Regions from separate parts of the Deinococcus cellulosilyticus NBRC 106333 genome, predicted to be linked through region 1. Evidence: riboswitches for the same ligand, from Rfam matches in the RefSeq annotation. Region 1 holds a riboswitch; the other holds the start of a gene.
What was found. A riboswitch is a leader RNA that binds a small molecule or an ion and turns the genes downstream of it on or off. The one in region 1 is predicted to bind S-adenosylmethionine.
Positions count from the first base shown of each region.

Region 2: another riboswitch for S-adenosylmethionine. It lies ahead of DC3_RS13155 (O-acetylhomoserine aminocarboxypropyltransferase/cysteine synthase family protein); the one in region 1 lies ahead of metX (homoserine O-acetyltransferase MetX).

Region 1 is NZ_BJXB01000002.1:244,826-260,950, forward strand. It holds gene DC3_RS03385 (MFS transporter) at 1-701, shown strand, start outside; gene DC3_RS03390 (LacI family DNA-binding transcriptional regulator) at 843-1,841, shown strand; gene chrA (chromate efflux transporter) at 1,916-3,055, shown strand; gene DC3_RS03400 (phytanoyl-CoA dioxygenase family protein) at 3,352-4,191, shown strand; gene DC3_RS03405 (alpha-amylase family glycosyl hydrolase) at 4,490-6,328, shown strand; gene DC3_RS03410 (nucleoside deaminase) at 6,321-6,872, shown strand; gene metX (homoserine O-acetyltransferase MetX) at 7,001-8,053, opposite strand; SAM riboswitch class I at 8,148-8,266, opposite strand; gene DC3_RS03420 (serine hydrolase domain-containing protein) at 8,475-9,620, shown strand; ZMP/ZTP riboswitch at 9,715-9,794, shown strand; gene purH (bifunctional phosphoribosylaminoimidazolecarboxamide formyltransferase/IMP cyclohydrolase) at 9,822-11,324, shown strand; gene DC3_RS03430 (bifunctional 5,10-methylenetetrahydrofolate dehydrogenase/5,10-methenyltetrahydrofolate cyclohydrolase) at 11,338-12,207, shown strand; gene DC3_RS03435 (cyclodeaminase/cyclohydrolase family protein) at 12,204-12,809, shown strand; gene DC3_RS03440 (alpha-amylase family glycosyl hydrolase) at 12,975-16,064, shown strand.
Region 2 is NZ_BJXB01000011.1:77,368-93,492, forward strand. It holds gene DC3_RS13095 (glycogen synthase) at 1-435, opposite strand, end outside; tRNA gene DC3_RS13100 (tRNA-Ile) at 659-731, shown strand; tRNA gene DC3_RS13105 (tRNA-Val) at 738-812, shown strand; gene DC3_RS29155 (hypothetical protein) at 923-1,075, opposite strand; gene DC3_RS13110 (hypothetical protein) at 1,259-1,591, opposite strand; gene DC3_RS13115 (hypothetical protein) at 1,708-2,136, opposite strand; gene DC3_RS13120 (bifunctional diguanylate cyclase/phosphodiesterase) at 2,382-5,546, opposite strand; gene pulA (pullulanase-type alpha-1,6-glucosidase) at 5,829-9,140, opposite strand; gene DC3_RS13130 (GGDEF domain-containing protein) at 9,296-10,300, shown strand; gene DC3_RS13135 (hypothetical protein) at 10,269-10,598, opposite strand; gene ygfZ (CAF17-like 4Fe-4S cluster assembly/insertion protein YgfZ) at 10,661-11,542, shown strand; gene DC3_RS13145 (hypothetical protein) at 11,543-11,968, shown strand; gene DC3_RS13150 (DUF6896 domain-containing protein) at 11,986-12,381, shown strand; gene DC3_RS13155 (O-acetylhomoserine aminocarboxypropyltransferase/cysteine synthase family protein) at 12,460-13,770, opposite strand; SAM riboswitch class I at 13,911-14,019, opposite strand; gene DC3_RS13160 (alpha/beta hydrolase) at 14,153-15,769, opposite strand; gene DC3_RS13165 (basic amino acid ABC transporter substrate-binding protein) at 15,958-16,125, opposite strand, start outside.

The DNA of each region.
Region 1 (16,125 bases):
CTGAGAATGAGGCAGGATGGTTGCTCAGTGCCCTGTTTCTGGCCCTCGCCAGTGTGCTGGTGGGAGTGTTTTTCACTGCAAAACCCACAGATGTTCCCAGAAACACTGCACGTGTGCAACTTTCTGTCGGTGAATTGCTGAAACAGCCCCAGGTTCAGCTGGCCCTGATCGGCATGATGGTGGGTCAGGGCATCATGCTGATGCTCATGGTGATGATGCCCGTGCATGCCCAGCACATGGGACACGGCCTGGAAGCCATTTCCACCGTCATGACCGGACATGTGGTGGGCATGTTCGGACTGGCCTGGATCACCGGGCACTGGGTGGACCGTTTCGGGGCACGCAACATGATTCTGGCAGGCACGGTGCTGCTGGCGGCCAGTGCCATTCTGGGCATGCTGGGGCACAGCATCACCGAGATGGGTGTGGCCCTGTTTGTGCTGGGGGTGGGCTGGAACCTGTGTTATGTGGCCGGGTCCAGCTTGCTCACCTCCAGCCTGCCCCCTGAAGCAAGAGCGGCAGCGCAGGGCAAACTGGATGTGTTTGTGTGGAGTGCCGCAGCGGCAGGTGCCCTTGGAGGCGGGCTGCTGGTGTCCAGTTCTGGTTTTTCAACCATGTACAGTGTTGCGCTTGCCATCAGCCTCATTACAGCAATTGGGGTATATTTAAGACGTGCTGGAGAAGTGAAGCGCGTTTCCTGAAGGTGGGCTTTTTGCTGGACACCCCCACTGGACAGGGAACCAGGACCGATCCGTCGGCCTTTCCACATCCACATCCGAGAGGTGGGCCATGTTGCAACGGTTCCCATCTGGTCAGATGATCTGCGCACAAAAGAGGCGGGCATGAAAAAGAAAGTGACTTTGTTGGATGTGGCCCAGGCAGCCGGAGTTTCTCCGAGCACCGTGTCAAGAATTGTGGCAGGGACAGCCCGGGTCAGTGAAAAAAAACGGCAGCAGGTGGAAGAAGCCATTCAACAATTGAAATACCAGCCCAATCTGGTGGCCAAAGGTCTGGTTCAGGGCCGCACCCTCTCCATTGGGGTGCTCACCCAGGACATTGCAAGTCCTTTTTACGGGGCTGCCCTGCTGGGCATTCAGGAAGCCCTGAGGGGCACCGAGTACGTGCCGGTGTTCATGGATGGCCACTGGAAACCCGAGGATGAAGCCCTCGCCCTGCAGCGCCTGATTGGCCGGGTGGACGGCCTGATCATCATGGGGGGGCATCTGGAGGGAAAATCCCTGAGTGCCCTTGCAGAATCCATGCCCATTGTGACGATTGGCCGGACCATCCCAGGATTCGAGCAGCACTGTGCCACCGTGGACAATTATGCAGGGGCACGCAACCTGGTGCGGTACCTTTTTGATCTGGGGCACCGCCGCATTGCCCACATTTCGGGCCCAGATGACCATGTGGATGCCCGTGAGCGCCTCAGAGGTTATTACGATGCCCACAAGGATTTCGGCATGGACATCGATCCGAAACTGGTGGTGCAGGGAGACTTTCAGGAGGCTTCAGGCAGTCTGGCCGTGGCCACACTACTGGAGTCCCGGACGCTTTTCACTGCGATCTTTGCAGCAAACGACCAGATGGCTTATGGGGCCAGACTGGCCCTGTACCGCCGGGGCATCCGGGTGCCAGAGGAAGTCTCCCTGGTCGGCTTTGATGACACCCGCAATTCGGAGTACATGATGCCTCCCCTGACCACGGTGAGACAGCCCATGCATGAACTTGGTCTTTCTGCCGCAACCGCCCTGCTGAAGATGCTCAATGATGAGGAAGTGCAGCTGGAGAAGATCACCCCTCAGCTGGTCATTCGCGAATCTGCGGCCCGGGCAAGATAAACTGGACAACTTCTGGTGTGCCTGTCCAGCAGGCACCCTGTTTTTCCTGACCTGCGCCCATTAGCATGGACAGGATGAATCCTGCTCTGGATGTTTTTCTCACTTTCCTGCGCCTGGGCTGCACCAGTTTCGGTGGCCCGGTGGCCCACCTCGGTTACTTCCGGGAAGAATTTGTGAACCGCAGAAAATGGCTTTCGGATGCCGATTATGCGGATCTGGTCGCCCTTTGCACTTTCCTCCCTGGACCTTCCAGCAGTCAGGTGGGCATGAGCATTGGCAAGCTCCGGGCTGGAACCCCTGGCGCAGTGCTGGCCTGGATTGGGTTCACCACCCCTTCTGCCCTGATCATGCTGGCCCTGGCCCTCGGTGCAAACCAGTTGCTGGGAGGAGGTCTGGTGCGAGGGCTCAGCCTGTTGACCCTCAGCGTGATCCTCAGTGCAGTGCTGGGCATGGCCCGCACACTGGCCCCGGACTGGAGCCGCCGCCTGATGGCTTTGATCAGTGGCCTGATCATGCTGTCATTGCCTGGAGCATGGACCAGTGTCCTGGTGATCGCTCTGGGTGGGATCTATGGAGTGCAGTTTTTCAGGCAAGCGGGCACCATCCAGAAACAACAACTGAACCTGAAAAAAACCGGGATCTATCTTGGGGTGGCCACTGTGCTGCTCTTGGTCTCTCCCCTGCTGCTGGGATTCTCACCTTATTTCAGGGTCTTCGGAGAAATGTACCGCACCGGAAGCCTGGTGTTCGGAGGGGGGCATGTGGTTTTGCCTCTGTTGCAACCTGTGGCCACCTGGCTAACCCCGGAACAGTTCCTGGGAGCCTATGGGGCCGCCCAGGCCATTCCCGGTCCTGTGTTTGCCATCAGCACCTTTCTGGGGGCCACTTTTCCCGGGGTGCTTCCTGCCTGGGGAGGTCTGATTGCCACCGTCGGGATTTTCTTGCCTGCTCTCCTGCTGGTCCTGGCGATCATGCCAGTCTGGGACAGCATTAAAACCCATCCAACCCTGCAATCTGCCCTGAAAGGGGTGAATGCAGCTGTGGTGGGTTTGCTTTTTGCAGCCCTGCTTGATGCTGGATGGACCATCCGGCCCTCCAGCTGGATCGAGTGGGTGTGGGTGGTTGCCAGCTTCGTCCTGCTGCATGTCATGAAGGTCCCTGCCCATGTGGTGGTCTTTGCTGGAGGCCTGCTGGGCTATTTCCTGCTGGGTTAAAAACCCCGCAAGTTTGTCACCAGATTTTTTGTTTTTAACAAGTAAATTGGCGAGATTGCATGAGCAAGTGATGAACCCAGACCAGAATTTGCACTTGGCAAATTCTGTTTTGCGCTCAGACAAAATCGAAGCCTCATGTTTTTCATTCATCAGCACACAGCACAGCTTTACGTCAAACACTTCTGGCCCTCCGACTTTCACAATGCAGAGAACAGCCTTTGCCTCTGGTTTTTTAAAAGAAACTTGATTTATAACGAGTTTTCTTGCAATATGGTGGTATTCCAGGGAGGTTCAAAATGAGTGAAGCTGTACAGGCACCAGCATCCCAGTACGACATTGCCAGAATCATGGGCGCACTCTATGGGGATGGCATCCTCGGACTCAAAGGGGCTTTCTCCCGCGAGTGGGCACAGCAACTCGGTGAAGACATCGCTGTGCTGTACGAAGATGCACTCAAACGTCCAGGCGGGGCTGTTGGTCGCGGTCCCAAACGCCACTATGTGGAAATCCACCCAGAGGACATCCGGGGCTTTGTGGAACTGGTGGGCCATCCCTGGGTCCAGACCGTGTGTGAGGCCGTGCTCGGACTGGACTACAAAATCGTGGAGATTGGTTTTGACGTGCCCAACCCAGGCGCTCAGGACCAGCCCTGGCACCGGGATTTTCCTGCCCCTGAAGACACCATCAAGGGTCGCCGCCTCAATTCACTGGCCTTCAATGTCACCACCGTGGATGTGGAACCCGACATGGGGCCTTTTGAAATCGCACCTGGCACCCAGTGGGATGACGCTTCACAGTTCGAGCACGAGATGTTCCCTCCCAAGAGCTTCTACCCACGCTATCAGGAACGGGCAGAACAGAAAATGCCCAAAATGGGCGACATCTCTGTGCGCTCTGCCCTGACCATTCACCGGGGAACCGCCAACCACTCGAACAAATCCCGTCCTGTGCTGGTGCTGGGTGTAGACGCTCCCGGAGCCAACAACCATGAGCGCCATGACCTGCAGGTGACCCAGAAATTCCATGATGCCCTTCCAGAACAGGTGAAACAGCATCTGCTGTGCCGGATTGTGGCCGAACTCGAACCCATCTCACAGAAGCACTCCATCGAGGGCCTGATGATGGGCGAGGCCTGACAAAAAATTTCAAATCAAAACAGGCATTTTTGCTGCCCCAGCTGGAGAGGAGAAATCTTCTCCATTTTTTTGTCTCTTGACAATTTCATGTGCAGGATGGCATCAATAGAGGCGAGCGGCAAAATGTGCAGGCTCAGCTGAGAAAGTAGGCGAAGCAGCAAAAAGACCGAGCTGAACACCGTCTATTTCATTCCTCTGTACGATTGGTCATAGATTTCTTGCTGCAATCATCAAATTCTGAGTGATGGTTCAAAATGGGTCCCACACCAGAACCGGCATTTCAAGTGAGGAGTAGGACATGACTTTAGCAAAGGATCAACCCGCCAAGCAGACCAAAAAGAAAGTGGAGCCCTCCCACATCCCGGGCATGGGAGCCATTCCCAGTCCCGAAGGGGTCAGTTTCCGGGTCTGGGCACCCCACGCCACCGCTGTCTGTGTGGGCGGAGATTTCAACAACTGGAACAAAACCGAGCACCGGCTCGCAAAAGAAAAAAATGGTTACTGGTCTGTTTTTGTGCCTGGAGTGAAACCGGGTGCAACCTACAAGTTCAGAATCAAAAACAAGAGTTTCGACGAATGGAAGATGGACCCTTACGCCCGTGAAGTGACCAGTTCTGTTGGCGAATGCATTGTCTATGACCCCACCTTCGACTGGGGCGACCTGCAGGAGTACCGCGTTCCACCCTGGAACGAGATGGTCATTTACGAAATGCATGTGGGCACCTTCAATGCCTCCGAAGGCGAGCGGGGCACTTTTGATTCTGCCATCGAAAAACTGGATTACCTCTCTGAACTCGGGGTGAACACCCTGCTGATCATGCCCCCCATGGAATTTGCAGGGGACATCTCCTGGGGATACAACCCTGCCCACCCCTTCGCTGTGGAAGGGGCTTATGGTGGACCCAATGCCCTGAAGCGTTTTGTGAAGGCCGCACACGAAAAAGGCATCGCTGTCCTGATCGACGTGGTCTACAACCACTTCGGACCCTCTGACCTGGACCTCTGGCAATTCGATGGCTGGAGTGAGAACGACAAGGGGGGCATCTACTTCTACAATGACTGGCGCTCAGCCACCCCCTGGGGCGACACCCGCCCCGACTATGGCCGTGAAGAAGTGCGCCAGTACATCCGGGACAACGCCCTTTTGTGGCTGGAAGAATTCCACATGGACGGCCTGCGCTTTGATGCAACAGCTTACATCCGCAATGTGCAGGGCAATGAGAACCCCGGAGACGACCTTGAGGAAGGCTGGGGCCTGTTGCGCTGGATCAACGACGAGATTGAGGCCAGACAGCCCTGGAAAATCACCATCGCAGAAGACCTGCGCGGCAATGCCCTGGTGACTGCACCCACCTCTGAAGGGGGTCTGGGCTTTGATGCCCAGTGGGATGCTGGCTTTGTGCACCCGGTGCGCGAGGCCCTCATCGTGCAGGAGGATGTCCACCGCAACACCCAGGCCGTGGCAAACGCCGTGACCAACTGCTACAACAATGAAGCCTTCAGTCGGGTGATTTACACCGAATCCCACGATGAAGTCGCCAACGGACATGCACGGGTCCCCGAAGAAATCTGGCCCAACAATTCTGGCAGTTACTACGCCAAGAAGCGCTCCACCCTCGGGGCCTGCATCACCTTCACCTCCCCGGGCATTCCCATGATCTTCCAGGGACAGGAAATGCTCGCCGGAGGCTGGTTTGACGACAACAACATGCTCGACTGGACCCTCGGCGAACAAAATCAGGGGATCACCCAGCTTTACCGGGACCTCAAACAGCTGAGACAGAATGCCTCCGGGACCACCGCTGGCCTCAAAGGGCCCCACGTGACGGTGCACCGGGTCGACATCGACAAGAAAATGCTGGCCTACCACCGCTTTGAACAGGGAGGCCCGAAAGACGATGTCATTGTGGTGGTCAACCTCTCTGGAACAGCCCTGGAACACTTCTGCATCGGGTTCCCACGTGGAGGCCTCTGGAAGGTCCGCTTCAATTCCGACTGGAACGGCTACGACAGCGAATTCAACAATGTCCCGAGCAACCACGTGACTGCCAATGAGGGAGAAATGGACGGCATGCCCTTCAATGCCCATGTCTCTGTGGGACCCTACAGTGCCGTGATCCTCTCGCAGGATGAGTAAAGTCAGACCGGAGGACCGCCCCTTTCTGCTGCGCACCCTGGAACTCGCCAGGGAAAGCGTGGAAAAGGGGTCCTCCCCCATTGGTTGCGTGATTGTGGACGGTCAGGGCAACATCATCGCAGAGGGTCGCAACCGCGCCCACGAATCCTGGCCCAATCAGCCACATGAAATCGCAGACTCCAGTTTCGCCCACGCAGAAATGGTGGCCTTCTACCGTCTGGGCCGGGTGAAAAATCCAGAGGAGTGCACGCTGTACTCCTCCCTGGAGCCCTGCCTGATGTGCGGAGGGGCCATCGGGATGATTCAGCTTGCAAGGGTGGTGTGGGCCTGCGATGATCCGTGGGGAGGCTCAGGTCGCCTGATCAAGTGGGACATGCACCCGGCCTACGAAAAGACAGAAGTGGTGCCTTGCCCCTTTGAGGACCTCGAGCAGGAAGCCGCAAAACTGTTCGCCCCGGAAGCAAAAAAAGCCTATCCAGAAGAAGGATGGAAAGCCTGGGTCGAGAGATATCCAGAAACAGCAGAGCTGGCAGAAAAACCATAAAGCAACATTGAAGACAACAAAGTCCAGATCCTTTTTTGAGGATCTGGACGATTGATGTTCAGGGAGCATGCCTCGCCCCTACAGATGCCTTTTGCCCTCGGCTCTCAGCTCTGGGCCCTCTGCATCTTTCACTTCGCCAGAAATTCCAGAAACTTCTGGTTCAAGGCCTCGTCCTCAATCAGGAAAGCATCGTGTCCGTGTGGGCTCTGCAGTTCCCAGTATTCGCTGTTCTTCATCTGGTCTGCCATCGCCTTCACTTCGCTGGCCGGGTACAGGATGTCCGTGGAGATGCCAATGACCAGTGTGGGGACGGTGTTGCGGCGCAGTTCATCTTCGGTGACATCAAAGAGGTCCATCGCCTGGGTGATCAGCAGGTAGGTGTTGGCATCAAAACGTTTGAGGAGTTTTTCTCCGTGGTACTCCAGGTAGGTCTGGATGGCGCTCTGGTTGGGTTTGAACTTGGATTGCCCGCCCTGGGTCATCTGGTAGGATTCGGGGCTGCGGTAACTGATCATGGCGATCTGGCGGGCAATGGCAAGTCCATGGGGTTGCTCCAGGTATTTGCCGCCCTTCCAGTCAGGATCACTGGTGATGGCGTTGCGCTGGGAGACATTGAAGCTCTTGGCCCAGGCGCTGTGGCGGGGGGGTGCAGCAATGATGATGGCTTTTTTGAGGCACTCGGGGTAGCTTCTGACCCATTCGAGCGCCTGCATGCCGCCCATGCTCCCACCAATGACCGTCAGTTTCTTGATGCCGAGGTCCCGCACCAGTTCTTTCTGCACCCGCACCATGTCGTGGATGGTGATGGGGTCCAGACCGATTTCCTTGGGTCCAGAGGTTCCTGAACACCCCCCCAGGATGTTGGAACACACAATGAAGTGCTTTGTGGGGTCCAGGGTCTTCCCTTCCCCGAAAATGTCGGCCCACCAGCGGTGCACGGCACTGGTTCCGGTGAGGGCATGGCACACCAGGATGGCATTGTCGCGGGTTTCGTTCAGCTTTCCATAAGTGTGGTAACCCACCCGGATGTTGCTGAGGGTCCGACCCGAATCCAGGATCAGGGGTTCTCTTTCAAAGAACCACTTGTAACTGGGTGTGATGGTGTAGTCGTGCTGGCTTTTGGCGACGAACGTAAACGGGATGGCTCCCTCATCGGTCTCGAATGCGAACTCGAAGCGCATGTGCTCCCCTCCAGGAAAAACGGTTGTGGTGGTGGGGGAAAAAAGATTCCCCCTCTCGTGGTGTTGAGAAGGGGAAATGGTCGTTTACGCCCTTCTCTTATCGTCCCCGAATGGGACCATCGTGGTCGTTCGGGCTGGTGAGCACCGTACCGTGATGAGGGCCGGTTGCTGCGGCGTTGCGGGCCAGTTCCCTGCGCCGACTCTGGATAAGAGTCGCCTCCTTGTGGAAGGCTAAATGCCAGTGTACGGGGTTGGGCTTTTCAGTGTCAATACAGCAAAGGGCAGATGGGCAGCGGTCCTCTGGGTGAAAAACACCTGTCTTGGAAAAACATCTTGCTTTCGAACATCATGCAGGTCCAATGCACCTGCATTTCGTTACAGTGCTGATCGAATTCTCATTTTTCTTGTTTAGCTTGAAAGAGTGAAACGTTTATTGTTCATGTCTTTGTTGCTGACCGCATGTCAGGGTGGGCTTTCTCAGCCATCCAACCCCCAGCCACCCACCAGAACCCCGGAAATGCTGCTTGAAGAGCGCTCCAAAGAAATCATCACACAATACAAACTGCCCTCCCTGAGCATTGTGATCGCCAGAGACAGCAAGATCCTCACCCAGGCCACCAGTGGCGTGCGCAAGTATGGATCACCTGAGAAAGTGACGTTGCAGGATGTGCATCACCTTGGGTCCATCAGCAAATCCTTCACGGCCACCCTGATTGCCACTTACGTTGAAAACAAGAAACTGTCATTCAATGACACCCTCAAAGACCTGCTGCCAGGAATGAAGATGCTCAAGGCGTACGAGGACATCACCATCGACCAGTTGCTGTCCCACCGGTCTGGCATTGTGGCCAACCTGATGGAAGATGAATCCTGGTGGGATGGCAGCATTCCACTGGCGACCCGCAAAGCGTCCTTCCTGAAGACACTGCTGCAAACCCCACTGGAGCATGATCCAGGCAAGGCTTTTGAATACTCCAATGCTGGATATGCCCTGCTGGCCATGATTGCAGAGCAGGTGGGCAAAAAACCCTATGAAGAACTGCTGGACCTCCGCATCTTCAAGCCCCTGCAGATGAAAAACTGCAGTGTAGGTTTCACCTGGGACACCTCAAAAGTGACCCAGCCCTGGCCGCACATCCTCAAGAACAACCTCCCATCAGCCATTCCCCCTGTGTATCCCACCCAGGAGAACAAAACCATTGCTGGAAACACCGAGGTCATCAATGGGGCTGACAATGTGCGCTGCCCGATGTCGGATCTGGTCCGTTATTTGCAGGACCACCTGAATGGCGAAAATGGCAAGAAGGGACTGCTCAGACCCGACACCTACCGCGAACTGCACAAAGACCACCACGGTGATGATTATGGTTACGGCTGGGTGGTGCAGCAAAGCCCGGAAGGTGTGGTTCTGGGCCACGATGGCAGCAACACCCTGAATTATGCACGCATGGTTCTGGTTCCCAAAAGCAACCTGATTCTGTTTGGAGCAACCAACATCGGCTCTGAGAACGCTGGAACGGCCATTGAAGCAGGGATGGCAGAAGCCGTAAAACTCAACACGCCCTGAATCCTGAATGGCCTGTGCCCTGCAACTGCTGGAGTTGCAGGGGTTTTGATCTGGAGGGGTCCTGCCTCGATCTCAATTCTGGTAGACTGGTAAAGCCTGTTGCGGTGACTGGCGAAGCGTGGAGTACCACGGGGGAGCCGCAACACAAACCTGCCGCACGCCTGGGCGAAACAGCTGGATTTCCCATAGGAGGGCTATTTCGTGCGCGCAATACTGTCTGTCAGCAACAAGAGTGGCATCGTGGACTTTGCAAAAGGTCTCGTCGAAAAAGGCTTTGAGATCATCTCCACCGGAGGGACCTTCAAAACCCTCAAAGATGCCGGTGTGGCCGTGCGGTACGTCACCGAAATCACCGGATTCCCGGAAATTCTGGAAGGCCGCGTCAAGACCCTGCACCCTGCTGTGCACGGGGGCATTCTGGCCAGAAGAACCCCGGAGCATCTGGCGCAACTGAACGAGCAGCAGATCACCCCCATTGATCTGGTGTGCGTGAACCTGTACCCCTTCCGTGAAACCATTGCAAAACCGGATGTGACCTTTCAGGACGCCATCGAGAACATCGACATCGGTGGGCCTGCCATGATTCGCGCCAGTGCCAAGAACCATGAGTCCGTGCTGATCGTGGTGGACCCCGCAGACTACAGCGAAATCCTGGGGAACCTCGGAAATGTCACTTCTGAATACAGAAAATACCTGGCTCAGAAAGCTTTCGCGCACACTGCTGCTTACGACACTGCAATTGCCAATTACCTTGCCCCTTCCACAGGTCTGCCTGAGCAGAAAACCGTGGAACTGAACAGGGTGATTGAATTGCGTTACGGCGAGAACCCCCACCAGAAAGCTGCCCTGTACCGCGAAGGCAGCCAGAAGGGTGCGGTGCTCGATGCCGAGGTTTTGCATGGCAAGGCCATGAGCTTCAACAACTACACCGACGCGGAAGCCTGCTGGAACCTCGCCTCCGAATTCGATGAACCCACCGTGGTCGGGGTCAAGCACGCCAATCCCTGCGCTGTGGGCACCGCCTCCACCCTGGCAGAAGCGTGGCAGCGTGCCTACGAGGCCGATCCTGTGAGCATCTTCGGGGGCATTGTTTCGGTGAACCGTCCCCTGGATGCTGACACTGCCCGTGCCCTGAAAGATGTGTTCCTGGAAGTGATCCTTGCGCCTGAGTACACCCCTGAAGCCTTCGAGATTCTGAGCAAGAAGAAGAACCTGCGCCTGATGAAAGTCGCACAGGCTCCAAAGCCCACCCTGGATTACAAGCGCATCAATGGTGGCTTTGTGGTGCAGGAAGCAGACACCCTGGGTCTGGAGGGCATTCAGCAGAGCGTGGTGACAAAGCGAGCCCCCACCGAACAGGAACTGCAGGACCTGCTGTTCACCTGGAGGGTCGTCAAGCATGTCAAATCCAATGCCATTGTGATCGGCAAGGATGGACGCACCACCGGGATTGGTGTGGGGCAGGTGAACCGCATCTGGGCCACCGAGCAGGCCATTGAGCATGCAGGCGACCACGCAAAGGGCAGTGTGCTCGCCAGTGATGCCTTCTTCCCCTTCGATGATGTGGTGCGCACTGCTGCCGCAGCAGGCATCACCGCCATCATTCAGCCTGGAGGGTCGGTCCGGGATGAGGACAGCATCAGGGCTGCAGATGAACTGGGCATCGCCATGGTTTTCACCGGTGTGCGTCACTTCCGGCACTGAGCAGGGAGGGAACATGCAGCCGATTTACGGAAAAGACACCGCCAGGGACATCAAGTACAACGTCAAGCTGGAAATTGCCCGCTGGAATGGTCTGGGCATCGTCCCGAAAATGGCAGTGGTGCTGGCCTCAAGTGACCCGGCCAGTCTGGTTTACGTGCAGAGCAAGAAACGCACTGCAGAAAGCCTGGGCATCGGTCTGGAGGTCTTTGATCTGGGAGCAGAGGTGTCCCAGAAAGAACTGGAACAGACCCTCCACAACCTCTCGGACAGCGAACAGTACCAGGGGGTGATGCTGGAGTTCCCTCTGGCCCCCCACCTGGACCCCGAGAAGGCCCTGTCCAGAATTGCTCCTCACAAGGATGTGGAGGGACTCTCCCCTGCCAACCTGTCCCTGATCGCCACCGGGCGGGAAAAGGAAGCCATTCTGGCCCCCACCCCGAACGCCTGCATTCTGCTGGCAGAGACGCAGGGACCCCTGATCGGCAAACGGGTTGCCGTGATTGGCCCAGGGCGCACCGTGGGGAGACCTCTGATCAGCATGCTGATCAACCGGGGAGCAACCGTCACCGTGGTGACAGAACACACCCGCGAAGTCAGGGACACTCTGAAGGACTGCGAGGTGATTTTCGTCTGTGTGGGCAAACATGGCCTCCTCAGAAAAGAAGCCATCACCGAGGGCCAGATCGTGATTGATGCAGGCATCAACGTGATCAACGATGGTCTGAAAGGAGACGCGGACCCCAGCATTTACCCCATGCTGAAAGCCTACTCTCCGGTGCCGGGAGGGGTCGGGGTGGTCACCAGTGCCCTGATCTTCCAGAATTTTGTCCGTGCACTCGAACTTCAGGCCGAGGACCTCGTGGTCACTGGAGGTCATGCATGAGCCTGTGGAATCAGGGAATTCAGGAACTGCTGGACCAGACGGCCAGCGATGCCCCAACCCCCGGTGGAGGGTCTGTGGCTGGACTCACCGCATCTTTTGGTCTGGGGCTGGTCATCATGGCCCTGGAAATCTCTAAGCCCAAAAAGAATGCCGATGTGACTGGGATTGATGCCCTGCTCATCGAGGCCCGTGAACTGCTCACCATCCTGAAAACCCATGCGGACCGGGATGTTGCTGCTTTTGAGCGTTACATGGATGCCCTGAAGCTTCCAAAAGGCACCGAGGAACGCAAGACTGCCGTCAAAGACGCCACGCGCAACGCAGCCCTCACCCCTCTGGAAGCGGCAAAAGACGTGCTTCGCGCGTTGCAACTGGGGGAACGGGCAGCGGCTCTGGCCCACAACAGCATCATCAGCGATGTGGGGGCAGGTGTCGCTGTGCTGCAGGGCGCAGGACAGGCTTTCCTGCTGACGGTGGACATGAACCTCAAATATGATGCAGACCTGAACAGCGAATTCCGGGCAGATAGGGACCAGGTTTCGGGCGAAATGTTGCAGGTGACAGAGCGCGTGATGCAGCAGGTGCAGGGTATCCTGAGCTGACCTGGGTTTCCAATTTCTTCCAGTTCAATTTCGGCCCGCGTGGGCCGATTTTTTTGTGTTGCCCATTGGGTTTGCCAACTGCATTCTCCCCTCTCTGAAAAGATTTGTATAGCCATGTTCAAAACTATCAAAGGCAAAATTTCAGCCATTTGGTAGCGTTTCCATATGAAACAACCCAGCAATGGGAACCGGCAACGGTTCCGGCTTCAGCATGCACTTGCAGGCCTCACCCTCGCTCTGGCCCTTTCCAGCTGCAATCTTTTTACAAATGTTCCCCCTGTCACCAATCCCGGTCCGGTCATCAATGGTCAGGATGTGCTGTATTTTGCCCTGACAGACCGATTTGCCAATGGCGACACCAGCAACGACAATGGCACCAAAACCCGAACAGGAGATACAGCAGACAAAACCAACCCCATCGGGTGGCATGGCGGAGATTTCAAAGGCATCACCCAGAAGATCAACGAGGGGTACTTTGAAAAGCTGGGCGTCACCGCCATCTGGATCTCCCCCGTTTACCTGCAGGTCCCCGGACAGCTTGCAGGAGATGGACCGAACAAGGGCAAATACCACACCGGGTACCATGGCTACTGGGCCGAAGATTTTCTGAAAGTGGACCCCCACTTTGGCACCCTGCAGGACCTCAAGGATCTGGTCCGTGCTGCCCACGCCAGAGGCCTGAAGATCGTTCAGGACATGGTGATCAACCATGCAGGCTACGGAGCGCAGCTGACCAAAGACCATCCAGACTGGTTCAACACTGCCGCAGACTGCAACGCCAGCACCAACAAAGATGTGGATTGTGATCTGGCTGGACTCCCAGACTTCAAACAGGAAAAAGCTGAAGTCACGAAGTTCCTGAACGACACTGTGGCCTACTGGATCAAAGAAGTGGGCATCAACGGCATCCGCATGGACACCATGAAACACGTGCCCGATGCGTACTGGAAGCAATTCTTTGCGAATGGCGGTGTGGCAGATCCCGCAAAGATATGGACCGTGGGTGAGGTTCTGGTGGGCGATGTCAACTTCAACAAGAAGTTCATCAATGACCTGGGCTCCCCTGCCCTGTTTGATTTCCCCCTGCAATTTGCCCTCAAAGAAAACCTCAGCACAGCCAGCGGCAACCTGAACGCCGTTGCCCGCATCTTTGACCAGGACAGCCTTTACAATGATCCCAACAAACTGGTCACCCTGGTGGACAACCATGATGTGAAACGCTTCATGAGTGAAGCTGTGGACCGGGGTGTGCCTGTGGCAGAAGCCAAAGAACGCCTGGATCTGGCCCTCAGTCTGATCTTCACCTCACGGGGCACACCCAGTGTGTACTATGGCACGGAAATCGGCATGATCGGCAAGGGGGACGCTTACAACAATGTGCTGGGTGAAACCAGCCGCGAAGACATGGATTTCTCAAAGCTGGCCGAAAACACCCTGGATGAGCGCATCAAAGCCCTCAGTGACGCACGCAAGAAGAGTGCATCGCTGCGCTCGGGAAAACAGGAAATTCTGTCCCGTCCCGAAACCAATGGTGGAAAATCCCTGCTGGCCTACCGCCGCACCCTGGAAGGGGCAGATCCGGTGGTGGTGCTGATCAACAACAGCAACACCGACCTCGACCTCAGCACCCTGGCCGCAGGAAAAGTGCAGTTGCTGGGGACTTTCGCAAAAGGATCAATCCTCAGTGAACTCACCGGGAAACCCCTGACCGTCAACCTTGATGCGGATGGCAACCTCACCGGAAATGTGGCGAAACACAGCGCATTGATTCTCAGCGCAAAAGTGGGAACAGCCCCTGGCACAGATCCCACCCTTGGTGCAGCCAGCAACCTGACCAGTCAATCGGGCACCAATGGGGTCAAAATCAACTGGACACCCTCAGAAGATGCCAACATTGCCGGGTACCGTGTTTACGTCAGTGAGAACGGCACACAGTTCACCCCTTACAATCTCGAACCGGTGTCCACCACCCAGAACCACATGCTGGTGCTGGGATTGGACAACAACAAGACCTACACCTTCAAAGTGGTTGGGGTGGGCAAAAATGGCAAAGAAGCGGTCAATGCTCCCACACTGACCGCCAAACCCAATCCCTCTGTGCTGTCCAGTGTGACCTTCACGGTAGATGCACGGGCGCTCGGAGATGCCGATGTGGAAGTGCGTCATTTTGACAACGGGCAGCAGGAATACCAGATGACCGAAAAAGCAGGCCAGCCCGGCATCTGGACGGTGACCCAGCAGCTTCCGCTGTTCAAACCTGTGGTGTTCAAGTTTGGCGATGACAGCAGCACAGCCAAGAATTCCGGCTACGAAGGTGCTGGTCAGGGAGACCGGGTGTTCATCCCAGACGATCTCACCGACACTTACCAGGGGGTCTACAACTTCATCACCCTGTCTGCCCCCAGCAGTTTCATCTCTGGTAAAGTCACCAGTGCAGGGAAGCCACTCAAGAAGGCATTGTTGAACAGCAGCCTGGAACCCCAGAATTATTACGCCGTCAGTCGAAAAGATGGCAGCTATTACCTTCCCCTGCCCGACAGTCAAACCGTGGACATCACTGCCAGCAAGAATGGCTATGCTTCCAAAACCATCAGGGCCAGCAGCGGCAGTGAGAATGCAAATGTGGACCTCGCCCTGGCCATCGTAGGCTCCAAATACACCCTTGATGGAGACCTTTCAGACTGGACTGCACCCAAACTGACCCTCACCAATGCACCCGGTGGTTATGACACAGGTTTCGGAAATGACAACATCCTCAAAGAAATCCGGGTGGATGCAGACAGCAAATACCTGTATCTGGGTTACGTCTATCGGGCCTCTGGCAACTCCGCCATTCTGCACTTCGATCACAAAACAGGAGGGTTCACCAACGCCGATGCCCTGAATGCCTGGCCCCGCAAGGCCACATTCAATCTGGGGATAGACTTCTTTGTGGCCCAGTACCAGAACAACGAACCTGAATTGCGCCTCACCAATGGCAACACCGTCGACCTCAACGAAAACTTCTTTTATGAGACCACAGGCAGTGCGCCCGAATACACCACCGAAGTGATCATTCCCTGGACTTCACTGGGCCTGGCCGACAAACCCGCAATCTTAAATGGCTATGCAGGCATTTATGGTGGAGACCACTATGGTGCCGGAGACATCCTGCCAAGTGAGAAATCCACTCCGGCCTACACTGGCAACAAAGTGGCAGGATATGACCAGCAGCGCGAAGTCACTTTCACCAAACCTTTTACGCTGGCCCCCTGAGCTGTCCATCAAAAAGAGCCCTGGAAGGTTTTCCAGGGCTCTTTTCATGCTCGAACATCAC
Region 2 (16,125 bases), on a different contig from region 1:
AGCGTACTGGATCATGGCGGGCAGCAGGCCTGCACCCCAGTCATGGGCGTGCAGCACATCCACATGGGGCAGGTGCAGCAGGGCATGCATGGCGGCCAGACAGAAGCGGGCGAAACGCTCAGGGTCGTTCTCGTACCCATAGAGTTTGGGGGTGTGGACCAGGGGGAAATTGAGGAAGTAATGGTTTACCCCATCGAGTTCCACCCGCCCAAGCACCACATCACCAATTCCGTACACGTGGAAGGTCTTGATCACCTCGGGGGCTGTGGGGGTGTTGAGGGTCTCGTACCAGGGGCTCAGGGTGCTGGATTCATGCCCGTGTTTCTGCAGGGCGTAAGGGAGGGCTCCGGCGACATCGGCCAGACCTCCGGTTCTTGAAAAGGGAAACACCTCGGTGGAGACGTGCAGGACGTGCAATTTAGAATGCGGCATCATTCATCCTCGCTTCTGGGGGTGGCCCGGATGTTGGGCAACTTCTAGTCAGGGTACGCCAAACATGAGCAAAAACCAAGTTTGAAACGTTACATCTGCAAAGTCGGATGCGTGCATTCCCTGGGCAGTGTTCTGGTCTCCTGCAGGCGAGTCCGGGAAAAGATTGACATTTTTTCATTTTGATGCTACTTTGGTTTTCGCCTGCGAGCACCGACAGACATGACGGGGGCTCTTAGCTCAACGGTCAGAGCAGTCGGCTCATAACCGATTGGTTACAGGTTCAAATCCTGTAGGGCCCATTTTGGGGGCGGTTAGCTCAGCGGTAGAGCACTCGCTTCACACGCGAGGGGTCACGTGTTCAAATCACGTATCGCCCACCACAAAAGACTGTGAAAGAAGCATCCGGAATCGAAAGGTTCCGGTTGTTTCTTTAGGTGCAGCCATAAAAAAACCCTGCCAGCAAGACAGGGGCCCAGAGGAGAAACAACCTTCAGCGGGTGGTGCTGAGGGGAAAAGGAGAGGCATCAGAGAGGTCGTGCATGTCCTGAAATGGTTTTTGCAGTGTGCGGTCCATCAAGAGGGCTGCGCCCAGAAATAGGGTTCCGATCAGTAAGCCAATCAAAAGTGAGATGAGGAATAACATGTGCCCCTCCTTTCTGATTTCAGGTTACTGCGAGGGACTGAAAGTTCACTGAAAAAGCCTGAGTCCTGTCTGAGACCTCCTGAATTGTTTCTGAGCATGGTTTTCTGGCTTGCATTCTGACACACTGCAGACGGTTTGAAACAAAAAAACCGGGCTCTGAAAGCCCGGGACCCGGCTGCAAAATCAATGAATGATGCGGTTGAAGTGCAGGACCACCGGATGCATGCCCTGTTCGTTGGTCCTGTCTGAGAGTTCTGGGGCATCCAGGGTGAGGCGGTCCCCGGCCTTCCAGGTGTCTTCTTCCCAGTACTGGTGTACAAAGCCTGCTTCCATCTGCAGCACCCTTTTGAGGGCCTCGTACTGGTCCGGGTAAATCTGGGTGGTGATGGTGCCCCCAAGGTCACGTGTGATGACCATCATGGGTGCATCAAGTTCCAGGACAAAGCCCTGGTCCGCCAGATCAATAATGCGTTCAGGGGCCAGCAATTCCAGATGTTTATTTCGATTCTGATCCATGTTCTCATCATTGAAGATGGGGGTGAGATTTGGGCAAGGAGACCCTAAGGCTTTCCCAATCAAAAAGACCCCGAAAGCCTCGGGGTCTTTCAGGGTTCACCTGCCTGTTTGCAGATTCATTTGCAGAGGGAGAACATGGTGGTCTTTTTGGTGAAGTTCCACAGGCCATACACGTCCTGGTTGTTGGCCGAGATCTTGATGATGCTGCCCGTCTTGAGCTTTTGCACCACGCTGTAGTTGTACTTCAGTTTTTTCGCTTCCAGCTCAAAGCCTGCTGCAATCTTGTTGCGGTCAATTTTGCTGCCCCAGAAAATGTCTTCAATGGTGGTGCATTTGATCTTCACGGCATTGAAGAGCTTTGCCACAGAGGCATCCACAGCAGCTTTCTCTTTGGCATCGGTCAGGCGGAATGCGCCAGGGTACAGCACCATGTCCTTGAGCAGTTCAGGACTTTTGGCAGGAGTAAAGGTGTCAGAGGCCGCCAGGGCAGAGGAACCCTGCACACTGAGGAAGGCGACCACGGCTACAGCAAGTGCTTTCTTCATAGCTAGCAGTTTACGGGTCGTTCATGATAGCTGCTTAAAAAGAACGTGCAGGTGGCTTTGTGTCATTCAGAACCAGCATCCTGAAGGTTTGCTCAACCTGAGATTTCAGGGGTGCTTCAGAGGGGTCTGGTACCATCAAGTCATTCAAACCCTTTGCATTTTCAGCTGGTTTTCTCCCCCTTTTTTGAAACATACCCGGAACATCCACCCCTGCCGAGACGGGTGGATGTTTTCCTGTAGGTTTTTCAGGGTGTTTCTGGATTCCCCTGTTGCAGGAACTCATGCACGAACTTCACAAAGTCAGGTGCAGGCATGGGCCGGGCATAGTAATACCCTTGCACGTAATCGCAATCGCGGGCTTTGAGCCACTCCACCTGCTGTTTGGTCTCCACCCCCTCGGCAATCACCGTTTTCCCGAGCTGGTGGCTCATGGCGATGATGGCATCGATGATGGGGCTTGAGGTGTCCTCGGTGAGGTTCTTGACGAAGGAACGGTCAATCTTGATGAAGCGGGTGTCAAAGCGGGTCAGGTAGTTCAGGCTGGAGTACCCGGTCCCGAAGTCATCAAGGGCCAGACGGATGCCTGCCTCCTGAATCAGCCGGAACTGTTCTGCAATCTCGAAGGCGTCCTGCAGGAAGACACTCTCGGTGATCTCAATGATCAGACGCTCTGGTAGGATGCCTGCCTCCTGGATGTACCCCATGAAACGCTCCATCGTGCCCTTCTGCAAGAACTGCTTGGCAGACACATTCACAGAGACATCGATGGGCTCCAGATGCTGGGCATTCCACTGTTTGATCTGCTGAATCACTGCCCGGAACACCCAGTCTCCCAGGGCGTGGATCAGGTCGCTTTCCTCGGCAATGGGAATGAAGACCGCTGGACTGATGAACCCTTTCTCGGGATGCTTCCAGCGCAAAAGGGCTTCCGCCTTGACGATGCGGTGTGAATTCAGGTCCAGAATGGGCTGGTAGTACATCTCCAGCTCATTTCTGCGGATGGCCTGTCCCAGCTCAATGGTGAGGGTGCGTTTCTCGACGGCCTGGTCCTGCATGGCCTTCTGGAAGAAGGCGTAGCGGTTCTTGCCGTCGTTCTTGGCGTTGTACATGGCCTGATCTGCGTAGACCAGCAATTTGTTGGCATCGTCGGCATCTTCTGGATAGACTGCGATTCCAATGCTGGCCGTGATGGTCAGGTTCTCCTTGCCAATTCGCACCGGGTGGGACAGGATCGCCAGGATGCGCTCGGCAATCATGGCGGCTGGTGTGATCTCGGTGAGGTGGGTCAGCATGATCACGAACTCATCCCCGGAAAGCCGGGCGAGCACATCGCTGGCCCGGGTGCACATTTTAAGGCGGTTGGCGACCTCCTTCAGAAGTTCATCTCCGGCCTGGTGCCCGTAGGTGTCATTCACTTCCTTGAAGCGGTCCAGGTCGATGAACAGCACCGCACAATTCTGGTCGGTCCGGTGGGTGTTCTTGATCTCCTGCGACAAAAGCTCGAAAAAGAGGCGTCGGTTCGGCAGGTCGGTGAGGGCGTCGTGGTTGGCCTGGTGGCGGATCAGGTGCTCGGTGGTTTTCTGGTCGGTGATGTCCCAGGCAGTTCCCAGCATGCGGAAGGTCTCGGGTGTGGGTCCAGGGAGAACTTTGGCATGGGAGCGCAGCACCCGCACCTTCCCACGGGGCAGGAGCACCCGGAAGTCGGCATGCAGGATGTTCTGTCCCTGCTGCCTTCCTTCGGCCACCGAGCGGAAAAATTCTTCCAGCAGAGGCTGGTCATCGTTGTGGATGCGCTCGTGAATCAGGCGGTACACATCCTGGGTGCTCTGGGTGGGGTCGGCAAGGTGCATCAGGTCGGTCATCTTGCGGTCCATCTCGATGCACATGCTTTCGCTGTCCCACTCCCAGATGCCAATCCCTCCGGCTTCTGTGGCGAGCAAGAGGCGGTTGGACAGGGCCAGCAGTTCCTCACGGGCGGTCTTGCTCTCGGAGATGTCCTGACCCGTGCCGTAGATCATCACCACCTGCCCTTCGCGGTTCTGGGCGGCGCGGCCCCGCAGGTGAATCCAGCGGGCCTTGCTTTTGCTGCTCAGTTCAAGGTCCAGTGCGAAATCGTCCTGTGTGAGCACAGTTTCACTGAATTTTTCCTGCAGGGCCTGCAGGCTGTGGGGGGTCAGCAGGGAAGTGAGCGTTTCCACATCGGGAGCAGGCCCCTCAGAGGTGTACCCCAGCATGCGACGAAAATCCTCAGACCAGTCCAGGGTGCGGTGCACCAGATCCCACTTCCAGCTGCCAATCTGGGCGATGCGGTGTGCCTCGCGCAGGTCCAGCTCGATGCGTTTCTCGCGGGTGATGTCCCAGCTGGTGCCCATGATTTTCAGGGGATGCCCGGCCTCGTCTTTGATCGGGTGGGCCACCACCTTGGTGTGCCGCACCGATCCATCGGGCAAGAGAATCCTGAACTCGGCCTCGTGGGCCTGTCCGTTCAGGGTCTGGAAGGTGAAACCCACCACCTTGGCACTGTCCTCCGGGTGCACCAGACGGGGCCAGTCCTCGAAATGCCCGGTGAATTCCTCGCTGCGAATCCCGTACATCTCGCACATGCGGGCATCCCACTTGAGGGTGTTGTGCTGCACCTCCCACTCCCAGGTGCCCACCCCACTGCTCTCCAGGGCAAATTCCAGCTGGCTTTTCATGCCCTCAAGTTCCTGTCGCATGGCGAGTTCGGAGGTGGCGTCCTGCAGCTCAAGCAGGGTGTAAGTGGTGCTGTCTTCCAGCGTCACCTGACTGACCCCCACCGCAATCCAGACGGCCTGACCGTCTTCACGCAGCCATTTGGTGTGAAATTGCAGGTCGTTCAGGGTGTCATCTTCGAGGCTCAGGCCCACCACCTTCGGCAGGTTCACCTGCGTCAGGTCCTCATGGGGAACCCCCAGAAGTTGTGAGAGCCTGCGGTTCCCCCACACCAGTTGTTCCTGTGCATCCACCACCGCGAGGGCCGTCTGGGCATGTTCCAGGACACCCTGAATGGCACTTCCATCCATGCGGGGGTGTGCTTCAAGGATCACACTGGTGGTTTTCCCGGTGGCCCCCTGAATCGGCGTCAGTGTGAACGGGATGCGTGCATGCCCCACCAGTTCCAGATGCAATTCCTGTCCTCCAGAAAGGGGCTGGCTGAACAGCTGGGACAGCCGCTGTCTGCTGTCTGCTGTCCAGCAACCGAGGTCCTGCAGGGGCATCCCGGAAAGGCGCTCGCCCAGTTTCAGGTCCTGAATGGCGGTCTCGCTGACCTGCAGCACCCTGCCCTCGGGAGACACCAGGAACATCCAGCCCTGCACCCCCTGCAGCATCTGCCGGAGTGTGGAAGAAACCCTGGGAAGTCCAAGTGGATTTTTGTGGAAGGGAATCAAGTGAAGCCTCCTCTGGTGCCTGGATGTCATGTGTCCAGCGTCTGTGGGCCAGACATTTGTTCTGTAAGTGAACTTGATTTAAATTGTAACCCGAAAAATCCAACAGATTTCTCAACAGTAGACAGTTGACAGTTCACAGTTGACAGTTCAGAACGCTTTGGCTCATGTCCTGAAGGTGTATTTAAGAAGCGGCTTCCTCCCAGGATAGAAGAGGAAGCCACTCTGGGCAGTAAGTTTTTTTACTCGCGAATCACCACATGCTTTTGCATGTCTGTGAACTGTCTACTTCACAAGTACAGCCGTGGTCCAGGCCGGCACATTCACCTGGGTTCCACTCACCTGCACCAGCTTGAGGGTGCTGTCGGTGCTCTTCTGCAGCACCGGATGCAGGGTCAGGCCAGAAACACCGGTCTGCACGCTCTGCATGCTGGGGCTGGCATTGAAGACCACCACAATCTTGCTGTAAGGATTGCTGGCACTGGTCTTGCCTGTCAGGGTGTAGGCCAGCACGCTCTCGGGGGTTTCCAGGAAGCTGAGGGCGGACTGCACCTCTCTGGCGGTGGCAAGCCTGAACAGGTCAGAGCTGTAACGCACCCTCAGGAGGTCCTGGAAGTGGTCCCTGGCCCGCAGGATGTGGTTGCTGGCGGGTTTGAGGGCAGGGTTGGAGAGGAGAGGACGCATCAGGTCCCACTTGTCCTGGTTTTTCTCGGCCACAGGCAGGCCTGCACCCCAGCCACTCTCCTGGTAACTGAAGTCCAGACGGTTGAACCAGTCCCCGGAGTTGTAGCTGTCGCGGTCCAGCGACTTGCTGCGCAGCAGGTCATCTCCGGCATGGAAGAAGGGAATGCCCTGGGAGAGCATGATCACGCTGAGGGAGAGGTTGTTCATGCGCACACGGGTGTTGAGATCTGCATTCGCAGGGGCTTTCCACTGGATGGCATCAAAGAGCGTCTCGTTGTCGTGGGCACTGACGTAATTGATGTCCTCATCGGGGTTTGCGGCATACCCTGCAGCACTGTTGCCGTTGTACAGCACCTGGCTGCCTTTGACGGTCTCTCCAGCGGCGTTCTTGAAGGTGAAGTCCCTCAGGTTGCCCGAGATGCCCACTTTCAGCAGGTCGGTGAGGTTTTTCAGGCGGTCCTGCTGCCCGGCGGTCACGCCAAAGCCATTGAAGGAGGTCAGCAGTCCGGTGGCAAAGCCCTGTTCACGCGGGTCGGTGAAGGGGCTTCCGCCGCGCAGTGCGTCCCGGATGCGGTCATTGAAGCTGCCGATGCCTGTCCCGTACAGGTTGAGCTGGGTGGCATTCACGCCCCGTTTGCCGCCCTGCACCTCACCGAAATCCCAGCCTTCGCCATAGACGTAGATCTTCTTGCCGTCCACCCCGTCTTTTGCCAGGGTCAGGGCGTCCAGGGCCTTGCGCACGTTCTTCATGTCCTGCAGCATGTGGTGACCCATCAGGTCGAAACGGAAGCCGTCCACCTTGTAGGCTTTCGCCCAGAACACCACGCTGTCGAGCATCAGTTTTTCCATCATCTTGTGCTCGGTGGCGGTGTTGGCGCAGCAGGTGGAGTTCTCCACGCCTCCATCCAGGTTCAGACGGTGGTAATACCCGGGAACGATCCTGTCCAGCACGGATTTTTCTGCCATGCCTGCAGCATTGGTGTGGTTGAACACCACGTCCTGAATGACCCGCAGGCCTGCCTGGTTGAGGCCCATCACCATCTGGCGGTACTCTTTTGTGCGGTTGGTGGGGCTCACTGCGTAAGAGCCTTCTGGAACCATGTAATGGTAGGGATCATAGCCCCAGTTGAAGGCGTCTTGCTCCTTGATCTTGCTGACCTCTTCCTGCTGTCGGGTGTCGGCAGGACCAAACACAGTCAGGTCGGGGGTGGTTTTCCAGTCTGGTTTGTTCTCATTGATGGTGGCAATGTCGAAGGTGGGCAGCAGGTGGATGGCTTTCAGGCCTGCAGCCGCCAGCGATTTCAGGTGCTTCATGCCTGCAGAGTTCTGCTGGGTGAAGGCCAGATAGGTGCCTCTGGTGTTGGCCGGAACGGTGGCATCCGCAGCACTGAAATCCCGCACATGCAGCTCGTAGATGGAGAGGTCGGTGGGTCTGTCCAGCGCAGGTTTTTTCAGGGCTGCCCATCCTGCAGGCTGGGTGGCGGGATCATTGAGGTCCATCAGCCAGCTTTTTTTGCTGTTCAGGGACAGGGCCACAGAGTAGGGATCGGTGACCAGACTGGTCTCGATTTTTCCAGTCATGGGGTGAAACACACTCACCTGGTACAGGTAGAACTTGTTTTTCCACTTGCTGGGGATGGTGGTGCTCCACACCCCATTGTTGAAGCTGGGCTCGATCTGGTCGGCAGGGTCCGCATCGTTGGCGTTGTTGTACAAGAAGAGCTTCACCGACTGGGCGGTGGGGGCCCACAGCTTCAGGTTGATGTTGCTCTTGTCAAAAGTGGCCCCGAGCGTGCCAAAGTAGGCATACATGTCGTCCAGAACGCCGTATGTTTGCACTCCGGTGGCATCAATGGGCTTTTTGTCGGTGCCAATCACCGAAACGGCAACCTGACCGGCCAGAATGTTGGGGATCTTGCTGAGGTCCCGCTCTTTGATCTTCAGAACGGCATACTCCCTCAGGTGGGGGAATTTCTGGGCCAGCACCTCACTGAGGCCCCTGGACACGAAATCCAGTTCGATGTTGCGACCCCCCTCGACCCCATCTGCAGACAGCTTCAGGCCTGCATTGATGTCGAAATTCAGAAGGTATTTGGCTCCTTCTTTGACACTGCCTGCCTTGATCGCAATCATGTCTTTTGTGAGCCAGTGGGCCTGCTGTTTCGAGAGGTCCCCCACAGCCTGCCTGCTGAGGTCGGGCTTCTCGGTGAAGAGCTTGCTGGAACCGGAAACCAGCCACAGTTCTCTGGGCAGGCTCTTGTCCCACATCATGTCCGGGCCGGGGTCCTTGTCGTCTCCCTTGTGCACAATGAATCCAACTTTTGCAGCGTCGTTTTTCAGGGGCACATCCCAGAAAGCCCCATAATCGGTGATTCCGGTCTGTGCAAAAGGTTTGGTCCACTCAACGGACACGGCAGCATCCTCCCACAGGTGCAGTCCCCATCCCTCATACACGGCATCCGGACGGTTGTAATGGATGCGCAGGGTGTTGTCCGGCTGTGCAGGAGCGGGTCTGGCGTTGGGATTCACTTTGGGCTGTCCGGTGTCAGGCAGGGTGACATTGACCTTGCTGCTGCCCGACACAATCCAGGCCTCTTTGCTCTGGGTCAGGTCCAGAAACTGGTCTGGACCGGGATCTTTGTCATCCCCCTTGTGCACAATGAAACCCAGTTTTCTGGCATCATTTTTCAGCTTGACATCAAAGTAAACACCAAATGCATCTTTGCCCGTCTGCTGGAGGGGCTTGTCCCAGCTGACAGTCACATCGGCATCTTCCCAGGCGTGCAGTCCCCACCCTTCATAGTTCCCATCAGGACGGAAGTAGTGGACTCTGGCCGTGCCCTCAGGCAGGGACTGGGCCAGGGCACAGGTCAGACTGGCGAGCGCGCTGAACGCGAACAGCAGTTTCTTCATGGTTTGTCTCCTTACAGAAGGTATTCTACGTTGAAGCGGTTCCATTATTCAAATCTTGAGATGCCAAGGGCCGTCGGCTCTCGGCCCCTCAACACATGAAAATCTTTCAGACCATGTTAAGCTGAATTACTTCGCAACGAGGGGCACCACAGCGCATGACCGAGCAACGCATCGCCCGTTACCAGGCCATCTTCGAAATTCTTGAGCTGATCTCTGACGACAAGACCACTTCGGAAATCATCAAAAGCACGTACCAGCTGGCCCACCGTGTGGCACGGGTTCCGATCATGCTGATTGCGCTCATCAACCAGAAACACCCTGGCCTCCTCAACATCGAGGTGCTTGAGGAAGGGATTCACACCCAGCTCACCAGTCCCCGAAGAGAAGACGGTCTGGTTGAGTGTGTGCTGCGCGGAGAGACCATCCTGACCGGAGATTTCCAGTCTTTCCTGCGGACCCGCAATTTCGTGGTGCGCTCGACTTTCACCGAGGTGTCTGCCCTGACCACCCGCTCGTGGCTTGGGGTGCCCTTTCGCACCCAGAAGGGCACGGTGGGTGCCCTGTCCTGGCAGTCCTACGAAGGCAACTTCTTTGATGAGGAAGACCTGCATTTTGCCGAACTCCTCGCCAAGCACCTGGGGTTTGCCATCTCCAACGCTGAACTCTGGCATGACCTGAATGAACTGGCCCACACCGATGCCCTGACCGACCTTGGGAACCGCCGGGCCTTCATGCATGACATTGATGAGCGGATCACTGCCGGAAGCCCATTTGCACTGGTGATTGTGGACATCCAGCAGTTCAAACAGATCAACGACACCCACGGGCACCAGACTGGAGATGAGGTTCTGGCTGCTGTCGCAGAGTCCCTTCGCATGCATTCACGTGGCATGGGCAAAGCCTACCGCCTGGGAGGGGATGAATTTGCCCTGCTGACCCTGGCAGATGGCTCTGTGGTGGAACGGATCGTCCTGAAGGTGCAAGACACCCTCAGACACCGCTTTGTGCATTTTCCGGTGCGGGTGAATTCCGGGGTGGCCCTCTTTCCCCAGGAGGCCAGAACCGAAGATGCCCTGTACCATGTGGCCGATCAGGCCATGTACCAGGCCAAACGCAAAAGCACCCTGCTCAGCGAGGAGGGGCAGGCTTCTGATCCCTGAGGTGCATCAGGTCCCGGATCACCAGGTAGGGCAGCAGGGCAAAAGCACCAAAAAACAGGGTCAGTGCAGCAAAAGGGAAACGCAGCCAGTTGTTGTGCTGGATCACGATGTAGGCGGCCATCAGGGCAGAGAGCACCAGGGCATTCAGGTAGGTCATGCGCACAAAATGGCTGGCAAGCAGGATGTTGACATCGACACCGGTCTGAAGCAGGCTGAACAGCAGAACAAGGAGCATCAGCACCCACAGGCCGCCCAGAATCTGGATGCGGAGCAGGCTGGGTTGACGGAGTTTTTCCATGGGGACCCCCTTTGTGGAGTATTGAACGCTTGACGCAGGAGAAAGGGCGTATTCTTGATTTCATGGTACGTTATACCCGCATTCCCAGTTCAAGCCTGCGTGTGACCGGAGCGGACCGGCTGGATTTCCTGACCGGCCAGATGACCGGGCATCTGAAAAATGCCCCCACCCCCGGGCGGGTTCCCTCCCTGTTTCTGAATGTCAAAGGGCAGATTGAGCACGTGGCCCAGGTGTACCGCCGTGACAGCGACCTGTATGTGCACCTGCCCGAGAATGAGGCGGCCATTCTGGCGGCACGCTTCAGGAAATACATCATTTTCGATCAGGTGGACATCGAAGACACCACAGAAACCCTCGCCACCTTCCACATGTGGGGCGATGATCCCGAGGGAGAATTGCCGGGCTGGAACAGGGAAGGACCGGACACCCAGCACATCCAGTGGGAAGAGGATTTCACGGTGCTGGTGTCCCGCATCCGCAGGAGCGAGCAGGTGGGTCTGGACATCCATCTGCTGCGCAGCAAGGTGCTGGACTTCCATGATTTCATCAAGCTGGAAGAGGCCGCCTGGGAAGAATTGCAGATGGAACGCATCCTGGCAGGCATTCCAGACGCCTACATCGATGGGTTCACCGGATACCTGCCCCAGGAGTGCGGGATGGAATTTGCGGTCAGCTACCAGAAAGGCTGTTACATCGGGCAGGAGATCATGGCCCGCATCGAGGCCAGGGGCAATGCCCGCAACCATCTGGTCCGCCTGCGCGGCGAGGACATCCCCAGCTTTGCCGACATCACCCTGGACGGAAAAGTGGTGGGCACCACGGGCATCAGCCTGGGAGACACCTGCCTTGCTGTGTTGCGCAAGGAAATCGAATTCGGAACCCCCGTGCAGATTGAAGAGGCCTCTGCACAGCCCGAAGCCCTGCCTGTCCTGAGTCTGGTGTAAATGCGTCTGGTTGAACAGCTCAGGGCAGCAAAAGGAAAGCCCTCCAGAGAACAGGCCCTGCCCATTTTGCGCACCGTGTACCTGCTGGCCTTTCTGGTGCTGATCGTTCCCATTGCCCTGCTTGGCGTGCTGTTTCTGCGGCACACCTGGGAACCCCTGTATTTCTGGATCTGGATGGGCCTCAGTGTGGTGCTGTCCGGAGCCGTGCTGGGCATGGCTGGACGGGCTTATCAGGAAGAGGCCTCCTTCAAAAGTGCCCTCACGGTGGCCATCCGTCTGGGAAGTGCTCCAGCCGTTCCAGCCCTTTTTGCGGCCCTGAATTACAGCAATGTGGTGTACCTGCTGGCTTTTATGGGCCTCAGTGCGGTGTTTTATCTGATGGGAGCACTGGCCCTCAGGAATTATGCGGGACCTTATCAAAGATGACGCCAGAAGCGGACTTCATGCAGCTTTACAGTCTGTATCAGAACCGAATCAGAGAGGTGATTCACAGGCTGCAGCTTGCATACAGCGCCCACATTTCACCAGAAAACGCAGGGGAGGCTTTTCCGGCCCACGGAGAGCTTGAAGGTCTGGAGTTCCACTTTCACGGTCTGGGGTGTACTGCTCTGCTGGAAGGTCAGGTGGTGGCGTGGGACTGGTTGAGCGTGGAAGGTGACCGACACGATCTGATTGTTCCGTGGATGATGTGGAGGTCTCTGGAACATCTTGAGGGCACAGAAGGCTTCGATGCTTTTAAAGCACAGCTTTCTTTGCTGGTGGAGCAAGGAACCTTGAAGGTCTGGGATGGATGCCAGGATCTCTTGATGGTGGTCCATTCTGCAGAGGCCACTGGATAAAAAACCAAAGCAACAGTCCCCTGGAGGTTCAGGGGACTGTGTGGACACAAAAATTTAGAGCATAAAACAGGAGGATTCTTAAACCAGTGCTGGCACCTGTTTGAGGGCCTGTTCGATGTCCGCAATGATGTCATCGATGTGCTCGATGCCCACCGAGATGCGCACGAGTCCGGGGGTCACGCCAGCGGAACGCTGTTCGGCCTCAGAAAGCTGGCTGTGGGTGGTGCTTGCGGGGTGAATCACCAGGGTTTTGGTGTCTCCGACGTTGGCGAGCAAAGAGGCCAGTTTGACGTTGTTCACGAAGGCTTCCCCTGCAGCGCGTCCCCCTTTCAGTTCGAAACCCAGGATGCTGCCTGCCCCATTCGGAAAGTACTTCTGGGCAAGGGCATGGTGGGGGTGGGACGGCAGGTCGGGGTGAATGACCCGTTCCACTTCGGGATGGCTGCTCAGGTATTCGGCCAGTTTGTGGGTGTTCTGGATGTGGCGCTCTGCCCTTAAAGACAGGGTTTCCAGACCCGTGATGAACAGGCTGGAGTGGTGCGGGCTCAGGGTGGTGCCCAGGTCGCGCAGGTTCTCCACCCGTGCACGGATGATGAAGGCAATGTTGGGGAGGCCCAGGGGATTGCCTTCCCCAAAGACATCCCAGAACTTCAGGCCGTGGTAGCCAGGGCTCGGTTCGGTGAACAGGGGATAGCGTCCGTTGGCCCAGTTGAAGTTGCCCCCGTCCACAATCAGTCCACCGATGGCCTGACCATGACCACCAATCCATTTGCTGGCACTGTGAATCACGATGTTGGCCCCGTGTTCGATGGGACGGATCAGGTAACCGCCCTGCCCGAAGGTGTTGTCCACCAGCACAGCAACCCCTTTTTCGTGGGCCACTTTTGCAATTTCTGCAAGGTCAGGGATGTTGAGGGCAGGGTTCCCGATGGACTCCAGGAACACCCCTTTGGTGTTTTCGTCGATCAGGGCAGCGAACTCCTCAGGTCTTTCTTCGGAGGAGGTGAACTTCACGTTGATGCCCAGTCGGGGCAGCGTCACTTTAAACAGGTTGTAGGTCCCACCGTAGAGGTTGGGGGTGGAAACGATGTTGTCTCCCTGCTGCGCCAGGGTCAGGATGCTGAGCAGCACGGCGGCGTGGCCGCTTGCCACGGCAAGGGCTGCTGCTCCACCTTCAAGAGCGGCAATGCGGCTTTCCAGAACCTCGTTGGTGGGGTTCATGATCCGGGAGTAGATGTTCCCGAACTCCCGCAGGCCGAACAGGTTGGCGGCGTGCTCGGCGTTTCTGAAATTGTAACTGGTGGTCTGGTAGATGGGGGTGGCGCGGCTCCCGGTGGTCGGGTCGGGGGTCTGTCCGGCATGAACCTGCAGGGTCTCAAACTTTGGCATAAAAGGGTCTCCTCCCAGATGTGGATCTGAAAATGGCGGCTCTTGTTTTGAGAGATTGGGGATAAATGAATCCCCCTCTCGTGAAAACAGACATCGTTGTCTGCGCTTTCGAGAAGGGGATGGGGTGTCGTCCATGCCTTCCCTTATCGTTCCTGCCATCCTGGCGGGTCTGAGAGCACCGTGTTGCAATGGGAACCGGTTGCTGTGATGGTCAAGGAGTCAGGTCTCTCGCATCACTCGGGATAAGAGCGTCAGGAGGTCCTGACGTGGGAACCAGTGTACGGGACACAGGCTTTTATTGTCAACAAGTTTTATCAACTATTTTCAGGACAGATGGCTTATGGGCAAACAGGCACCCCGCAGGGTGCCTGTCAAGTCTGGTTCACCTGAAGGGCAGGTGGGGCAGAGGCTCCAGTGGAGGCAACAGAGGCAGATCTTTGAGCGCCTCGATCAGGCCCTGCTGCAAGCCCTGCTTTTGCACCTGACCAGGCAGGACAAAAACCACAGGCGTTTCGGTGCAGGGCCGGGCCAGATTCTGCTGGGGGTTCAGCAGAAAATCGCGCATGATCTGGGTGCCACAGCTGGAATCATAGGATTTTTTGCTGGTGTTCCAGGCAGGGTAGACCACCCCATGGGCCCCATCACGCACATACACCAGTCGTTTGTTGCTGAGGGCCTGCGCCACCCCAAGGGCCTGGCTTTCCGGGGTGATGGGATCAAACCTCCCAGAGAGCAGCAAGGTGGGCAGGGCACTGGGGGTGCGCTGGGCCGCCTGGGCGTCAGAGGCAGGCACAGGCCATTTTGCACAGATGTTGAAGGCGTACTGGTTGTACCCCTGGTAATGCGATTTGAAGGGTTCAACGAGCTGCTTTTCTTTTTCCTGAGCGGCCTGAAGGCTGGTGAAAGGCACGATGTCCGAGCAGAGCACGGAGTTGTAGACCGCTTCGCTGAAGTCATCTTCTTCCTCCAGCACGTAGAGCAGGTAAACAAGCTGGGACCATCTGCTGTACTGACGCTTCTGGGCTTGTTGCAGCAAGGCAGGAATCTGAGGCACAAACCGCTCAGAGTAGGTGATTTGCCGCAACACCCCCAGGAACATGCTGCTGGTCATCTGGAACTGCACCAGCTGGCCCTGGTCATACACAGGCCTCATCTGGTCGTCCAGCAGGGTGACCATGATTTTGTGGGTGTCCTGATCCTGCAGCACTGCTTTCAGGGTGTCCAGCAGGTTTCCGTAAGCGGTCTTGCAGGCGTTGTCCTGCTGGCAGTCTGCATTGAGGTTCAGGAAAGCCTCACTGAAGCGGCCCGGCCCATCAATGACAAACGGCTGCTCAGGGTCAACAACGCCATCGAGCACCACACTGTCGATTTTCTCAGGGTGGTCCCGCATCAGGCGCTGGGCAAGCTGGGTGCCGTAAGAGCTGCCGTAAACCTTCAATTTGCTGTACCCCAGCACACTGGCAATGTCGGCAATGTCGGCTGCACTGTTGCGGGTGGTGTACTGGCCGGGATCGGCAACCCTGCTGACATTCTGGAAGCACTGGGCCTCGGTCTGTGGATAGGGGCAGGACAGAGAGGGAAGCGATTTGCCCACACCACGCTGGTCGTAAACAATCACATCTCCAGTGGCCAGCCAGTCCTGACTGAACTTGTTTTTCGTGGTGGCAAGAATCGGAGCCCGCCAGGCAGAAGTGCCTCCGGGTCCACCTTCAAGGTTGATGGTGGCGGTAGCGGTCTTCTGTCCTGGGGTCTTGTGAATCAGGGCCACCGCAAGTTTGATGTTGCGTCCATCGGGCTTGTTGCGGTTCTCCTTGACCACCACATATCCGCATTCCACATTCTGCGGTGCTGTGGTGCCCGGAAAGAACGGGCATGCCGAATTGGGAACCCGATCAAAACGGGGAGCAGGCCCCCGATCTTCCTGTGGAACCTGGGGATTGCAGGCCACCAGCAGACCCAGAAAAAAGCCTGCAAACAGCCATCTTGAAGTGTGAATCATTCCTTTTCCTCCATGACATTGTCAAACCCTGTCTGTGACTTTCAGAAGTGGATGGCCTGCTTGATGCTTTGATTGTCACAGAGGTGATTTTCATCTGTCGTTGTGATGGTAACACATTCTTTGTGACATCGGATTTGAAGCAAAAGAACAGGGAAGTGGTTTTGCCACTCCCCTGAGACCTGCAGGTTTTATTTCGCAACAATCCACTTTTCGATGAGTTTCTGGTACTCCCCACTCTTTTTCAGGCGGTCCAGCGTCCTGTTGGCAGCCTGAGCCAGATCGCTGTTTTTGGCAAAAGCGATGCCATAATCTTCGGACACCAGGTCTTTGCCTGCCTGCACGAATTGACCTGCCCG